DNA from 4 places in the Priestia sp. YIM B13490 genome. Region 4 is predicted to be linked to each of the others. Evidence: riboswitches for the same ligand, from Rfam matches in the RefSeq annotation. Region 4 holds a riboswitch; each other region holds the start of a gene.
The links. A riboswitch is a leader RNA that binds a small molecule or an ion and turns the genes downstream of it on or off. The one in region 4 is predicted to bind cobalamin.
Positions count from the first base shown of each region.

Region 1: linked by a shared signal. The riboswitch ahead of ACFX4R_RS13985 ((2Fe-2S) ferredoxin domain-containing protein) and the one ahead of metE (5-methyltetrahydropteroyltriglutamate--homocysteine S-methyltransferase) in region 4 are both predicted to bind cobalamin.
Region 2: linked by a shared signal. The riboswitch ahead of nikA (nickel ABC transporter substrate-binding protein) and the one ahead of metE (5-methyltetrahydropteroyltriglutamate--homocysteine S-methyltransferase) in region 4 are both predicted to bind cobalamin.
Region 3: linked by a shared signal. The riboswitch ahead of ACFX4R_RS10755 (ABC transporter substrate-binding protein) and the one ahead of metE (5-methyltetrahydropteroyltriglutamate--homocysteine S-methyltransferase) in region 4 are both predicted to bind cobalamin.

Region 1 is NZ_JBHZOT010000003.1:789,700-793,915, reverse strand. Features, by position in the region: gene ACFX4R_RS13995 (M42 family metallopeptidase) at 99-1,136, shown strand; gene ACFX4R_RS13990 (hypothetical protein) at 1,487-1,645, shown strand; cobalamin riboswitch at 1,792-1,970, shown strand; cobalamin riboswitch at 2,089-2,268, shown strand; gene ACFX4R_RS13985 ((2Fe-2S) ferredoxin domain-containing protein) at 2,370-2,750, shown strand; gene cobJ (precorrin-3B C(17)-methyltransferase) at 2,764-4,216, shown strand, end outside.
Region 2 is NZ_JBHZOT010000009.1:34,671-38,886, forward strand. Features, by position in the region: gene ACFX4R_RS22455 (tautomerase family protein) at 1-2, shown strand, start outside; gene ftsZ (cell division protein FtsZ) at 362-1,366, shown strand; cobalamin riboswitch at 1,369-1,558, shown strand; gene nikA (nickel ABC transporter substrate-binding protein) at 1,703-3,244, shown strand; gene ACFX4R_RS22470 (GNAT family N-acetyltransferase) at 3,316-3,843, shown strand; gene ACFX4R_RS22475 (CitMHS family transporter) at 4,155-4,216, opposite strand, start outside.
Region 3 is NZ_JBHZOT010000003.1:170,920-175,135, reverse strand. Features, by position in the region: gene ACFX4R_RS10760 (adenosylcobinamide amidohydrolase) at 1-585, opposite strand, end outside; gene ACFX4R_RS10755 (ABC transporter substrate-binding protein) at 674-1,633, opposite strand; cobalamin riboswitch at 1,892-2,024, opposite strand; gene ACFX4R_RS10750 (thioredoxin family protein) at 2,116-2,430, opposite strand; gene ACFX4R_RS10745 (YpjP family protein) at 2,619-3,221, opposite strand; gene ACFX4R_RS10740 (class I SAM-dependent methyltransferase) at 3,605-4,216, opposite strand, start outside.
Region 4 is NZ_JBHZOT010000001.1:506,801-511,016, reverse strand. Features, by position in the region: gene metE (5-methyltetrahydropteroyltriglutamate--homocysteine S-methyltransferase) at 1-1,953, opposite strand, end outside; cobalamin riboswitch at 2,104-2,292, opposite strand; SAM riboswitch class I at 2,372-2,482, opposite strand; gene ACFX4R_RS02795 (hypothetical protein) at 2,563-2,814, opposite strand; gene ACFX4R_RS02790 (metallophosphoesterase family protein) at 3,344-4,216, opposite strand, start outside.

The DNA of each region.
Region 1 (4,216 bases), on a different contig from region 4:
CCGGGCAGCTGCCCGGCTTGTTTTGTTTGGAGCTGACTGTTATCTTTTTTGAAACATATGGTAAAATAAAAGAAATGAGAGACAAAGGAAGTGTCATAATGACGGAAACTGTTCAGTTAATTAAAAAGCTTGTTTCGATTCCCAGTCCTTCTGGAAATACAGAAAAGGTAATTTCATTTGTCGAAGACTATATAAAAGAGCTAAATATTCAAACGTACCGCAATCGAAAAGGAGGCTTAGTCGCTACTATTCCCGGTAAAGATACAGATCACCACCGCATGCTGACGGCTCATGTCGATACATTAGGTGCTATGGTAAAAGAAATCAAACCGAGTGGACGTCTGAAAATCGACTTGATTGGAGGGTTTCGCTACAATTCTATTGAAGGAGAATATTGTGAAATTGAAACTTCATCAGGAGAAGTATTTACAGGAACCATCCTTATGCATCAAACATCTGTTCATGTGTATAAAGATGCAGGGAAAGCTGAGCGAAATCAAGAAAATATAGAAATTCGACTGGATGAAAAAGTACATAGCGCAGAAGATGTTCGCAGCCTTGGAATTGAAGTAGGCGACTTTGTTTCGTTTGATCCTCGTGTAGAAATAACAAAAAGCGGTTTTATTAAATCTCGTCATCTCGATGATAAAGCAAGCGTAGCTTTATTGCTCCAGCTCATAAAAACAATTCAAGAAGAACAGATCGAACTGCCATACACTACGCATTTTCTCATTTCAAATAATGAAGAAATTGGATACGGAGGGAATTCGAACATTACGCCTCAAACAGTAGAATACTTAGCGGTTGATATGGGTGCTATGGGAGATGGACAATCTACCGATGAATACACCGTGTCTATTTGTGTAAAAGATTCAAGCGGCCCATATCATTACGGTTTGAGAAAGCATTTGGTGGAGCTAGCTAAGCAGCATGATATTCAGTACAAATTAGATATTTATCCGTTTTACGGATCAGATGCTTCTGCTGCTATTCGTGCCGGACACGATATCGTACACGGCTTAATTGGTCCAGGAATTGATTCTTCTCATGCGTTTGAGAGAACGCATCAAGATTCATTAAACCATACGTATAAGCTTCTTTATCACTATGTGCAGTCGAACATGGTTCTGCTTTAAGAAAGCAATATTTAATTAGTGTATTTTTATGCAAAATAAAGAGCAGGACGGGATTGTGATGTCTGTACTTTCCTTTCCTAAAAAAGAAGCCGGCTGTCCGGCTTCTTTTTTTAATAAATACTATATATTTTTTACTGGTGAAGCAACAGTTGGTTAAAAAAGCACCTTTTTAAAGAGGTATAATATTGCTTAAACCTTTTGTACATTTTGTTCATTTACAGAAGTTAAAATGTTTTTAAATTTTTAAAAGTTTCTTGTGACAAGTTTTGTAGAATGGGTTTTCAAAAGGAAATGGTTTCGGCATAATGTGGATATAGCGATCACTACAATAATCGGAGGCGAATCTTTTCATGTGGGTACTGACGGTATATGCTGGAAAAGAAATGAAAATGTTTGAATTTGAAACTGAAAAGCAGGCGAGAGAAGCTTTTGCCAAAACAAATGGCTGTAAAGTTCTTTCAGAAGTGGTGTATTATAATGATCCTCATTTAACATTAGTAGCTATATAATGAAAAAACAAGAGCTGACTTTATGCTCTTGTTTTTTTATAGGTGCTTGTATCTTCCGAAAAGAATAGAGTTGAAATAAAAAAAAATGTACGCTATGATATGGTAGTTACTTCTATTATTCTGATAGTTTAAAAGGTTCATATATATCAAACAGCAACAGTAAAGATGCCAAGAAGGCTTAATAGGGAAACTGGTGAAAGACCAGTACTGCCCCCGCAACTGTAAGTGTGGACGAACGAGTATAACCACTGTGAAAAAATCACGGGAAGGTTCTCAAGTAGAATGATACACAAGTCAGGAGACCTGTCTTTATTGTGAAGTTTCTATTTCTCCGGGGAGCGGGAAGGGAAACGTTGGCTTAAAGTGGCATTCGTGTACACTCTTATTCTGACGTTTTACCCGCTCGCATATTAGCGAAGCGGGTTTTTCTCGTATCGAAAAACTACATATCGTGCAAAAAAGGTGCGCAATGTTCACATTGCGTTAAATGGGAAGTCTGGTGTGAAGCCAGCGCGGTACCCGCCACTGTGAAGAGGAGCTGATTGCATATGCCACTGTATTTGGGAAGGCGCAATCAAGTGATGAATCGAAGTCAGGAAACCAGCCTTTTTCTAATGCGAAGCTTACCCTACGGGATATAGGTGGAAGTGCAAAAACTTAGTTTGAATTTTCTGCGCCTCTATCATTGATAGAGGCGCTTTTTTTAGTAAAGGAGCGAATGAGTGTGACGACGTGGAACTTAAACGGAACAAAACATCACGTATTGATTTGTAATGGAAGCAGCTGTATGAGAAAAGGTGGAGAAGAAGCCACACAAGCTATTCGAAATAAAGTGACGGAACTGGATTTGGATGAAACGGTTCATACAACGCGTACGCGCTGTAACGGACGATGCAAAGATGCTCCTGTAGCTATCGTCTATCCTTCAGGAGATTGGTACAAGCAGGTCACTGAAACCGTGGCTCACCGGATTGTCGAAGAGCATTTAGCAGGAGGCTGCAGTGTAAAGGAATCGCTTATTTATGAATATGATCAAAATGGTTTCGTTTCTCCGGAAAACAGTGACTCCATAGAAGGAATTGACAAAGTAAAAAGTAACGCATAAAGGAGGAGCTAGCATGAAAGGTAAACTGTTAGTTATTGGATTTGGGCCGGGGAGCTTTGAACATATTACACAGCGAGCAAGAGAAGCCATTCAAGAAAGTGATATGATCATCGGTTACAAAACCTATGTGGAATTAATTCAAGGACTGTTAACGAATCAGCAAATTATTAGTACGGGAATGACCGAAGAAGTAAGCCGTGCACAGGAAGCTGTAAAGCAAGCCGAAGCAGGAAAAACCGTAGCTGTCATTTCGAGCGGAGATGCAGGAGTATACGGAATGGCAGGCCTTGTATATGAAGTGTTGATTGAAAAAGGCTGGAAAAAAGAAACGGGCGTAGAGCTGGAAGTAATTCCTGGCATTTCGGCTATCAATTCATGCGCATCTCTCCTTGGAGCGCCCGTGATGCACGATGCTTGTACGATTAGTTTAAGTGACCACCTTACGCCGTGGGATCTAATCGAAAAAAGAATTGAAGCAGCTGCACAAGCAGATTTTGTAGTGGCTTTTTACAACCCAAAGAGCGGAAGACGAACAAGACAAATTGTTGAAGCGCAAAGGATTCTATTAAAGTACCGTTCTCCTGATACGCCTGTTGGTCTTGTGAAAAGCGCTTATCGTGACCGTGAAGAAGTCGTAATGACTAACTTAAAAGACATGTTAAACCATGAAATAGGCATGCTGACTACCGTTGTTGTCGGAAATTCATCTACGTTCTTTTACGACGATTTAATGATTACACCGCGCGGGTATCAGCGGAAATATACCCTCAACCAAACGGAGCAGCCGCTAAGACCGCATCAGCGACTTCGAAAAGAAGCAGAACCATGGGCTCTCGATCAAGAAGAGACTGTAGAGCAAACAGCTTCAGCAATTGAAGCAGTTCAGACCAAACCAGAAGAAACAGCAACTTCACGAGCTCTTGCAGAAGAAGCGCTTCAAGCAATTTTAGGTGAAACCACTTCTGGGGTCGTACACCAGCCAATACAGTCAATTTTCGAAGTCGCGGTTAGTCCAGGACTTGCCAATAAGAAATTCACGCCTGTTCAAATGACAACACTAGCAGAAGTTGTTGGTGAAAAAGGTACGATGGAGTATACACCTGACCATCAAATCAAACTTCAAATTCCAACAGCCCAGCCAGATGTGATTATTAAAAAGCTCCAAGCAGCTTCCTTTTTACTATCTCCGGTCGGAGACGTGTTCACAATTAAAGCGTGTGATTTTTGTGATGGAGAAAAAAGCGATGCTATTCCACATACGGAAGAATTACAAAAACGCCTCGGGGGAATGGACATGCCAAAAGAGCTGAAGCTTGGTATTAATGGATGCGGTATGGCCTGTTATGGCGCAGTTCAAGAAGATATCGGCATTGTCTATAGAAAAGGTGCGTTTGATTTATTTTTAGGAGCTAAAACGGTTGGACGAAATGCGCATTCAGGTCAAATTGTGGCGGAAGGCATAGCAC
Region 2 (4,216 bases), on a different contig from region 4:
AAAACGGTTTATTATCTAGAGAAGCCCTTATTTCTAAGGGCTTTTTCTCATTTTGTCTATAAAAATATTATTCTCTTAGTCACATCTTACTCAAAATTAAATACAGACATCTGTCAAATGAATGATACAATAAGCTTATATGCCATTTTGAGTGGAAAAACCATAAAAGAGTTCGGCGTACTAATTTTAGAACAACAATAAATTTACATAAAGATGTAAAGATTTAAAGGTTAAAAGAGAAGTGTATAAAATCTGTAAAACAAAAGAACAGTTACGCGTTAAACATAGGAGTAAAAGGTTCTTCACGTGTTTTTTCGGATAATAAGAGAAAGTAATTTTGATCATTGAGGAGGAACTTAGAATGTTTGGATTTGATGCAGATGTATCGCCATTAGTGCGAATTAAAGTAATTGGGGTCGGCGGTGGAGGAAATAACACCGTTAACCGTATGATTGAACACGGTGTACAAGGAGTAGAATTTATCGCCGTTAATACGGATGCTCAGGCGCTTAACTTATCTAAAGCAGATGTGAAAATGCAGATTGGTGCGGCCTTAACGCGAGGATTAGGTGCAGGAGCTAATCCAGAAGTGGGAAGAGAAGCAGCCGAAGAAAGCAGAGAACAAATTCAAGAAGTACTGCAAGGCGCAGATATGGTATTCGTAACAGCTGGCATGGGCGGAGGAACCGGTACTGGAGCAGCTCCGGTTATTGCCCAAATTGCCCGTGAACTAAATGCTTTAACAATTGGAGTAGTCACTCGCCCGTTCAAGTTTGAAGGAAACAAACGTACGAAGCAAGCAGTAGGCGGTATTACTGCGATGAATGAATCGGTAGATACCCTTATTGTGATTCCAAACGACCGCTTGCTTGAAATTGTCGATAAAAAGACGCCTATGCTTGAAGCATTCCGTGAAGCAGATAATGTTCTTCGCCAAGGTATTCAAGGTATTTCAGATTTAATCGCTGTTCCGGGGCTGATTAACCTTGACTTTGCTGATGTAAAAACAATCATGTCTAATCAAGGATTTGCGCTTATGGGTATCGGACGAGCTTCTGGATCAGACCGGGCAATTGAAGCAGCGAAAAAAGCGATTTCTAGTCCGCTGCTAGATGCATCGATTGATGGAGCAAGAGGCGTGCTGTTGAACATTACGAGCGGCAGCAGCCTGAGTCTTTACGAAGTACAGGAAGCAGCAGATATTGTCACGTCTGCTTCTGATCAGGACTTAAATATGATTTTTGGGTCCGTGATTAATGAAGATTTAAAGGACGAAATGATGGTAACCGTTATTGCCACTGGATTTGATGATGAAGATGTTTCACCATCAGCTTCTACTTCTAGAGTTTCAAGAGCACGCTACTAAATTAAATAACCAGTTTTTATGGTGGCAATTGTTTTTCAATTGCCTTAAAAGGGAATCGGGTGCAAATCCGGAGCGGTCCCGCCACTGTAACAAGGAGCCTTATGTCAAAAAGCCACTGTCTATTTAGAGACGGGAAGGCGGTATAAGGCAATGACTTGAAGCCAGGAGACCTGCCATAAATCGCAGCACACAATAACCTACGAGGATAGGGAGGTGTTTTGGCAGAATCAAAAATAAGATAAACAAGGGATACGTTTATCTGAATTTGTTTTGAAGACAAGCACTTCTTTTTAGAAGTGCTTTTTTTGTGTATTAAAATAGAAGGTGGAAAAATCAATGATAAATAATAAAAAACTCGTATCTATGATATTTCTTGTGTTACTTTGCCTCACTGCTTGCGCTCCTAATGAAGAGAGCATAAGTATAAAAGAAAGAAAGAAAACGGATAAAAGTGTGACGTTTTTATTTAATTTTACATCTGCAACGCTTGATCCTCATACGGATGATAATTATACAGCAGTTCGTGCGGGAGTAGGGGAGACGCTTGTTAAAATCAGCAATGATTTAAAAATAAAGCCCTGGCTTGCTGAAAAGTGGAAAACGGAAGATAACGGTCTTACGTGGACATTTACGATAAGAAAGAATATTACGTTTCAAAATGGTAAAGCGCTAGATGCAAATGCCGTTAAGTCTTCTCTTCAAAGAACGATAGATCAAAGTTATGCGATGAAAAACGCTTTAAATATTAAAGAAATCAAAGCGAACGGTCATGCGCTGACAATTACATTAAAAGAACCAATGCCTAAATTTCCTTCTGAGTTAGTGCATCCAAACACAGCTATTATAGATGTTGATGTTTCTAATATAGCTAAGAAGCCTATTGGCACAGGTCCATTTCAAGTTTTGACTTTCGATCAAGGAAATCAAGTGAAGTTAGAAAGATATGAACATTATTGGAATGGGAAAGTAAAATTGAAAAATGCGATCTTTGCATTTAACGAAGATGCTAATGCGCGAGTTGCGGCTCTTCAGTCCGGAACAGCCGATATTATTTATCGCCCGCCTTTAGAAAGTTTGGGCACTTTACAAACAGATCCGTCTTTTAAGGTAAGTGGAGTACCCAGTGTGCGTACACATTTATTACTTTATAATCAAACCAATGACGCATTAAAAGACGAAAATGTAAGAAAAGCTATCGATACCTTACTGAACCGAAAAGAAATTGTCAGCAGCATCATGAACAATCAAGCGGCAGCAGCTCGAGGTCCATTTTTATCCCAATTTCCTTTTGCTGATAATAATGCTAATGAGCAAAGAGGTATGCCATCTGCTAAAAAATATTTAGAGAAAGCAGGCTATCAAATTAAAAATGGCAAAACAATCAAAAATGGAAAGCCATTATCGCTCTCTCTTGTCACATACAGCTCTCTGCCAGAACTTCCTTTGATTGCTCAGCTTATACAGTCTAATGCGAAAGAGTTAGGAATTACTATTAAGATTCATCTCGTTGAGGACAGCGATGAATATGTAATGGCAAAAGACGATTGGGATTTAGCACTGTACAGTCTTATCACTGCACCTAGAGGAGATGCAAGCTATTATTTAAGTACGAACTATTTGCCGGGCGGTGGTTTAAATGCCAGCCGGATTGATGATGAGAAGCTAACAAAAATGATTCAGCAGTTAAATTTAACCGTAGATGACGCAAAGCGAGATCAGTTAGCTAAGCAAGCAACCGCTTTGATTAATGCAGAAATGCTGACGTCATCGATTGTACATCCAAACATTGTTGTTGCTTATAATCAAAAGGTGAAAAACTGGACCACAAATCCAAGCGAGTATTATATGCTGACTCAGCATTTAGACGTAACGCCATAGTCAATATTGTGTTGTTCCTATAGGAAAAAGAGAAAGTATACAATGATAGATCAAAGGATGTGACAGTAAACGTGCAAGAAGTACCAATGTATCAAATTAAAGAAGTAAAAGAAAAGGATGCTGAAGTGATTCAGTTTGTCATGAATATGCGGAATGAGCTATTTCCTATGATGGAAAAAAATCAGCTTCCTGTGGATTTGCTTCATTTTAATGAATATTATGTTCAAGCGAAAGGCGCTGCTTTTTTTGCAGCTGTCACGGAAAATCAACAAGTAATTGGAACAATTGGTTTATACGCTTACGATGGAAGGTTTCATGCATTAAAAAAGCGATATGAACATAAAACTGCAGCCGAGATTGTAAAATGCTATGTCGATCCAGCATACCGGCGTCTAGGCATTGGACAGCAGCTGTTAAAGGCAGTGGAACAATTTGCTCAAAGTCATTTTTATGACACGTTGTATCTGCATACTCATCCTTTTTTACCGGGGGCTATTCCATTCTGGACTTCACAAGATTTTATCGAAAGGCTTGCTGAACAGGATGAGCCATGGAATACGCTGCACATGGACAGAAAAATACAACCGGTCGTAATGTAACGATATTATACAGTAATTACCATAGAATCTAGATAAGAGCTCATGCTATAATGAGCGTACTTACATTTATAGCCTGTAGGGCAAGTCCTTACAGAAAAGAACCGCGTTTCGAATTGGCTGAAACGTGGTTTTTTTCTACGAAAAACAAATAACAAAATATTTTTAAAAATATCTATGAAATCGCTTTCAAAATAATGAAATATATTATATAATTACTAATGTTGTGTTGTACTTTGTTAGTGTTAAATCAATATCCTACATGTGTGAGCCGATTGCCTTATGGTAGTCGGCTTCCTTTTTTATGGTAGAGTCTAAAAGGAAATAGCATTCGTTAAAATGGCTGTAATTGTCATCACAATAGTTGTTCCAAAGG
Region 3 (4,216 bases), on a different contig from region 4:
CTCTAAGCTTATTTTCACCAGCTTGGCTACCGCTTGCCCTAAAGCGGTCATAGAGCCTGCATATTCATATAATGATCCTTGCTGAGACGCTGCAACTGAGATGCTGTCCGTAGATGTTCCCGTAGCAATCGTCTTTGTAGCCGGATCTATGACACCCAGCTGTGACAGCGTTTTTGTTTTAGCTTCTGTGGCCGCAATAAAAAGCTGTAAAAACGCTGCATCCGTAAGCGTACCTTCCACGAAAAAAAACATATTAATTGTACCAGGAGAGGAATAGAACGGGACAGCTTCGTCAGCTGTAATATCTACTGCGTTTCCTATTCCAGCCGTTATCACGGAAGCTACTCTTACTCCGTAGCCTTCATAACAGTAAACCGCTCTTTCTTTTAACCACACGGCTGTCATCAACCCTACGATTTGCTCATGGCGCACATTTTCTTTCATCAAATATTGCTCATACTCCAAAGAAGGAGTATCTGAATAATAGTCTTTGTGAACAAATCGATTGTAAAAGGTGTCCGTTTCCGTAATGCCTGTTCCTAAAACCCCTGAGCTGTATGTTTTATAAGAAGTCTCGGTTTTCATGATTAAAAGCTCAGGCCTTTCTTCAATTTTAAGATGTGAAAAGGGACCAATCCCCTTTTCAATTCGAACTGGAATATGGTCCCTCTTCTTATTTATTGTACACCTCAGGGTATACTGCTTTTGCTAAGTCCTCTAAGCCATCTACAATACGAGGTCCTAAGCGATTGATTTTGTTTTGATCAACCTTCTCGATGTTACCCTCTTTTACAGCAGTCATGCTGCTCCAAGCGGGACGCTTCATAATCTCATTTTTGTCTGCATCATACGTTGCGATAATAACGTCAGGGTTTAACTTAACAACTTGCTCTTCAGAAAACTTAACCCAACCCTTTTCACTAGCTGCTACGTTATCAGCACCGATCATAGTAAGCATTTCGTTCATGAACGTACCTTTTCCTGTTGTATAAATCTCAGGAGCTCCTGATACCTCTATCCATACTTTTTTACGATCTTCTTTTGAAATCGTTTTTGCTTTTTTCTCAATTGAAGCTACTTTTTCTTTCATGTCTTTAATTGTTTGATTAGCTTCTTTTGTTTTACCTGTTAATTTACCGATTTGCGTAATAGAATCATAAACCGTATCAAACGTTGTTGAATCTTTTACAACAAATACCGGAATACCCGCACTTTCAATTTGTTTAAATACTTCATCCGAAACGCCCATACTTGAAGCGTGTGCCAGCACTAAATCAGGATTTAAAGCAATAACTTTTTCCGCATTAACGTTCATATCTCCTACCTGCGCTTTTTTCTTTACGCTTTTAGGATAATCATCGTTGCTTGTAACACCGACTAATTCTTTTTCAAGGCCAAGGGCATATACAATCTCCGTATTACTTGGCATTAAGGAAACAATTTTCTTAGGCTGTTTTTTCAACGTAATTTCTTTATCACGCGCGTCTTTTACCTTCACTGGAAATGCAGCTTGTGACGTTTGTGCCGTATCTTGCTTCGTTTTTTTATCACTGTTGCTTTGGCTGCCTGCACCGCATGCAGCAAGTACGATGACTAACAGTGCAATAATGGAATACGAAAGCCATTTTTTCATCTAAATACTCCCCCTATATATTGTTCATTGTGAATACGAAACCTCCACGTTAAAGAAAAAGCAAATGATCATGCAAAAAGCAGCGCTATCCCGTTTTTCCGCTTTGACTATGTATACTGCTCGCCGGCAGCTTCAAAATAAAAAAGCTTTACTTTCAATTGAAAGCAAAGCAGGTAACGTCAAGATAAGCAGGAAAAGAATCCGTTCACTATACTTGATATGTATGTTCATTACCCTGCTTCACCCTTCCTCGAAGGTTTCACAGCTAACAATAAGGCAGGTCTCCTGACTTACGCACAAAGCGCTTACAGTGGCGGGACCGCGCTGGTTTTTCACCAGACTTCCCTTTTCACTCAATCTTTAAATTGAGACCTTATTGCTTTACGATTATTCACTTGTCCTAGTATACCCCACTCATGGAAAAATGGAAATAGCCATTCTCACAAAAAAAAGCTGCGAGAATGCTCTCGCAGCTTAAGGGATTAAAGAGTTGCTAAAAATTCACGGACCGCTTCAGGCGTTTTAGCATTTGCACTGTGCAAGTGTGCAATTTTTTCACCGTTTTTATATACAAGAAGAGAAGGAATACCCATTACATTGTTTTCAGCAGAAAGTTCTTCAAACTCATCCTTGTCAATTTTAAACCATGCTTTATCTGTATTTTCATCAACGATTTCATCAATGAACATATCCAAACGTTTGCAATCAGGACACCACGTTGTCGTAAAAATCCCAACGCTTAGTGTTTCGTTCTTAATTTGTTCGCGAAATTGTTTTTCTTCCGTAAATTGTTTCATTGTGTTACCTCCAGCATCTATTCGTTCCTTCTCACTATTCTATGGTAAGAAGTCTGACTTCATTATAAACGATTTTTTTATCGTTGTGCTAATGTTTCAGCTTATTTAGACCCTAACGGTTTTAGACGTAAAAAAATGCTAGCTTAAAAAAGCTAACATTTCGAAATCGCAGAATGTTGTGTCTATTATCAGCTAAACCATTTAGGCGGCATGTTTCGGTTCCAATAAATTTTCCCTAAATCATAATGCTTCTGAAAATTATCTGCAGCCGCATGATAGTGAAAATTAAACCAGTATCCATCTTTTGGAGGATTTTCACGCCGTACATGAAATCGTATTAAGTCCTGACCGGTTTCCCGGTCATATACATGGAAAATCTTTTCACCGTAGCCAGCAGCAGGATGCTCGCTTATCTCGAGATTCTGAATTGACTGTTCACGTTCAGTGCCAATGTCGGTCAGCACTTCTTCAATTTTAGGTAACACTGCTTGACGAAATTCATCTTCAATGACAGGTCCAATTTTTGTTCCGAATTTTTCCACTGACTGTTTTTCAGCTGATTCCATTGCATACGTAACAAATGATGAAACGTCTTCATATTTTGGTTCTTCATATGGCAAATGAATATCTTCTATAACAGCTGTGACAGGAGTTGTTTCTCTTACATACCCTGCTTTATGTTGCTTGTCCGCTTTTGCATCATCAACGTATAAATATTCTGGTGGAGTGACAAGCCCAAATGTAAATACTGTAATAAATACAACTAGCATTCTTTTTATCCATCTAGGCATTCGTATCTTTCCTTTCTCATCTTTTCCCATATGGTCTTTTCATATCGTAAAATTCATTGTTATAACTCACTAGGTATTGTAACATACTTATTAATTTTTTACCTATATTTGCTTATTCATTTATGCTGCCTACGGGCATTCGAAGACTTTTTAGTTAGCACCTTCCTTCTTCTGTTTGAGGTTGTCACACCGAGCGGAAACCTATACAAGATATTCCTTTTTTGCTGGATGCTTAAACACAAAAGTATTTTTATGTTCAAAAATATATCATACTTTTATGAACTTTAGATGAAATTCATAAAAAAAACTTCCAAAACTTTTTAATTCCTAAAAGGTTTTGGAAGTCTTTTCAATGATCAGGATTCGTTTTACTTTTTTGTTTATTATTGTATATCAATTGTCCCATAATGAAATTTTGATGTTTTTCGTTTTTGTACGATAAATCCATGTTCTTCAAAACGACTGCTTTTCCAATGATCTTTTAGCACGATCTTTTGTTTGGCTACTCTTTTTGCTTCTTGTATAGCCATTGGCGTTAGCGTAGTATACAGTGCTATTGCTTTAATACCGTTAATTCCATTCGATTCATCAATTTGCTCTTGAAACATAGGATCAAAGTAGACAACATCAAAAGAATTATCTTCACAACACGCCAAAAACGATTCGAAATTTTGATGAACCACGTTTATACGCTTCATTGCATCGTTCAACTCTTGTACGTCACTTTCCCAATTTAAAAGTCCTTGTTTGACTAAATAAGCTACATAGCGGTTGCCTTCTAGTCCGACAACTTTCCCGCTTTTCCCTACCGCTGCGCTCGCCATCATACTATCCGATGCAAGACCAAGTGTACAGTCAAGCACGCTCATTCCTTTTTCCAAACTAGCAGCTTCAATAAACGGATCAGGTTCTCCTCGCAGCCATCTCTTCACTCTAAACATAGCGGAATTTGGATGAAAAAAAATAGGTTCCTCTTCATTTTGGACATGCAATTC
Region 4 (4,216 bases):
TGAATAGCACATATGCGTGTGAATTTGCGTCTCGTTTTGCACCGATACCGTCGCTAGCTTGAACGCATACACCGCAGCATTTAAGTAGCTGTCCCAGTTTTCTCGTTTTAACGGCAGTCCTTCACGCAGCGCCGGTTCATCTACTTGAATCATTGAAATGCCCTGACTTTCAAGTGCTTCTACTTCTTTTCTAAGAGCAAGCGCAATTTGATTTGCGACGTCGTAGCGCGGGATATCATCACGCACAAACGACCAGTTTAAAATCGTAATCGGACCCGTCAGCATTCCTTTAACCGGCTTATTTGTTAGAGACTGTGCGTAGACCGTTTCTTTGATCGTCATCGCCTGCTCATACGATACATCTCCGTAAATAAGCGGCGGCTTCACGCAGCGAGAACCGTAAGATTGCACCCAGCCAAACTTCGTAAACTGAAAGCCTCCTAATTTCTCACCGAAGTATTCGACCATATCCGTACGCTCAAACTCTCCGTGCACAAGGACATCTAAGCCGATGTTTTCTTGAATTTCAATCCATTTTTTTATTTCCTCGTTAATGTACGCTTCATATGCTTCATCGCTTAACTCGCCTTTACGCCATTTTAGACGCTCTTTTCGCACTTCTTTTGTTTGCGGAAAGCTTCCAATCGTGGTCGTTGGAAGAAGCGGCAGTTGAAACGCTTCTTGCTGAACGCGCTGACGTACGTCAAACGGCGCTTGTCGCTCTGCTTTATAGCTGTGCAGCTGCTTCAGCTCTTTTTGCACATCTTGACAATTTCGAAAAGATGATCCATTTAATGCTTGAATTGCCTGCTTGCTTACGCTTATTTCTTCTTCTATTGCTTCTTTTCCTTGCTGCACCGCTTTTGTTAACAGCGTAATTTCCTTTAGCTTTTCATCTGCAAAAGAGAGCGCATTTTTCAATACTGGATCAATCGTCTCTTCATTTTTCACCGTGACAGGAACATGTAGCAGACTTGATGAAGGCTGAAGAATCAAACGGTCTTTTGATACGGCTTCTTCAATTTCACTGATCGTTAAAAGCTGCTCGTCCAAATTTTCACGCCAAATGTTTCGTCCGTCAATCACTCCTGCTGCCAGCACTTTATCAGTTGGAAAACCATATTTATTAAGGGCAGTGAGATTTTCGCCTCGGTCATGCACAAAGTCTAAACCAATTCCTTCAACAGGAAGAGACACGACTTCTTTATAGTAATCAACGCTGTCAAAATACGTTTGTAAAATGACTTTTACATTCGGTGCTGCTTCCTTCAAAGCTTGATAGACTTCTTTGTAAAGCGCCAGGTCTTCTTTTGATAGCGTTGTAGCTAAAACCGGCTCATCTATTTGTACCCACTCTACTCCTTCTGCTTGCAGCTCCGCTAAGATAGTTGCATAAAGCGGAACAAATTGTTCAACTACTTCTTTAAACTCACTTTTTTTATATCCTTTTGACAGCTTCACAAATGTTACTGGACCTAAAACAACGGGCTTGCCTTCAATATTCAGCTTCTGTTTTGCTTCTTTGTAAAATTGAAGCGGGCGATTTTCTACAAGTGCCGGCGTACATTCCTCAAGCTCTGGTACGATATAGTGATAATTTGTGTTAAACCATTTTGTCATCGTAGAAGCTACCGCACCTTTTGTTCCTCGCGCGATGTCAAAATACGTTTCAAGCGATACCGCTCCCCCATCATAATCAAAGCGCTTTGGCACTAGACCGAACATAGCGGCTGTATCTAACACGTGATCGTATAAGCTAAAATCGCCGACTGGAATCAATTCAATTCCTGCGTCACGCTGTTTTTTTAAATGCCCTAGACGAAGAGATTCAATTTCCTGCAGAAAGATATCTTTCTCTAGTTTTCCTGCCCAAAACTGCTCAAGCGCTTTTTTCCATTCTCGTTTTTCACCAATTCTTGGATAACCTAAGTTTGAACTTTTTACACTGCTCATTTTTTCCACTCCCTGTATATTTTTTTATCGGTAAACTAAAAAATCTCTCTTTTCGAAATGAAAAGAGAGATGATACGCATACTTAACTAAAGTTGAGATAGCCTGTTTTTCTCAACACGTATTCCTCACTCCTCTCTATATCCCGTAGAGCTTAAGTGCATACAACAGGCAGGTCTCCTGACTTAGGTTCATCGCTTCTTATCCCTTCCCATTTCAACATGAAACAGTGGTTAATAAGTTGCTCCCCATTACAGTGGCGGGACCGCGCCGGCTTTTCACCGGTCTTCCCTTTTAAGCTGCGTACATTCGTTACACAGCACCTGATGCATTTTTATAAAATTGTTCATTCAAAACATATTCACATAAAATAAAAAGCCTCTCTATCACGAATAGAGAGGCATAGTATCTATGAAATCCTCTCTTATTTTTCAAAGCTGTACGCTTTGCAGGATGTAGCACCTTTTCAACAAGAATGTTAAATGGTTGCCGGGCTTCACAGGGCCAGTCCCTCCGCCTCTCTCAATAAGAGTTTTAATTGTTTATAATATTTTGAATGTAGAGTCATCTTAACACCTTACATTTATGCTGTCAAAAGAAATTTCAAAAAAATTAGTTTTTAGGAGGCGCTGACGCTAACTTTTGCCTTAACAATTTGTAATCATCTTTTCGGTGCGTTTCGATTAAATCTTTTGCCCCTTGGTGATATCCTGACGAATAAATGTACTCTACCGCTGTTTCGATAAGCTTTCTTTTTTCTTCGGCACACTCCCGGTCCATTAAGGGGAACAGTCTACCTAAAAGGTCATTTAAATCTTCCTTGATAAAACGATCAAGTCCTTCTTGCATCTTTTCGTTTGCCATGATTGCTCCTCCATTTGCTGTGTATGTTCTAAGCCTCTATAAACAGGCATTTCACTGTAAATTTTAAGATAAAGTTAAGTCATTAAACAGTATATCAAGTGAATGTTTTTCTTTAATTACATATGTAATACAAATATATGACAAATATAGAGAATATATCATCATTCATTATCTATTATAACGTTTGACTGAGCCTTCTGCTACAAGGTTTCGTTAAGAGTTATGCACATTTTTCCAAAAGAGGTTGAGACATAACCAAATGAATCCACTCTAAAGGCAAATGGAATACATGAGCTGAATCGCTTGTGACACCGCAGTTGATTTCCGTACAAGACTTCGCTTCCCGCAGGAGTCTTCGTCTTGTCCTCCAATCACCTGCTAGAAAGACCTATACACATGAAACCTACGTTTGCCTTAACAAAAAAACGAACCACTAATCACACATCTTGATCGATGATTCGTTTCACTTCGTCTAAAACCCTTTTGTTCCAGCCTCTTTTTTTGAACCTAGCTTTCTACTTTCTTGTTTTTACAAACAATTTCTTCGAGGTCGTCCAAAATCCTTCCAAAGAAGAGGACCTAAAATGTCGTACCTGCTTACAAAAAATTCCGTAAAATTATAATTATTTAAAATTAAAGGCGGCTCAAAATCAAGGGGAGCGCCGGCGCCTCCTGACAATACAAAATCAGTGCCTCTTCCAAGCGTAAACGACCCGTTTCTGTTTTTTCTAATAAACTGCTCGTCATACGCATGCACGTGGCTGACTAACACTTTTTTCACGCGGTGTTCTTGAATTAAATCAAAAAATTCTTGACTTTGAGGAGTCGTTACAGGAAACCCTTCAAGATTTGACCACCGGCCAATATTTGGCTGCGCATGCATAGCTACAACGGTATTACGAGGAGCATCCTCTAGCTGCTGCTCTAAATAATTCAGCTCTCTATCTGTAAATCCATATATTTTATTCTTGGGACTGATGACATTATTTAATGCGATGCACCGGAAGTTGAAGACAGGAATATCAATGACCCAGTGTACTTTTCCGATAGTGGCTCTGAAGTTTTCGAGATTGCTTTCATCAAGGTACAGTTCATCATGATTCCCTACGCATACAAACATAGGAATGTTCGGGGCGATTTTTTCAACAACCTTAACAAAGTGCTCCAAATACTCTTTTTTCCCTGTATAGACGGTGTCTCCCCCATGAATAATAAACAGCGGGTTCAATTCCACCGCCTTTTTTAACACAAGCTCAAATTCACCGCTCATCGTGAAACAATTATCGTTTGGTCCGTCACCTCTGCTGTCTCCCATAAAAACAAAGTTAAATGGATCTCTCGGATTTAATTGTTTAATTCTTTGCTTTAATAACTTTTCAGAACGTTCATGAAGCGTCAAATT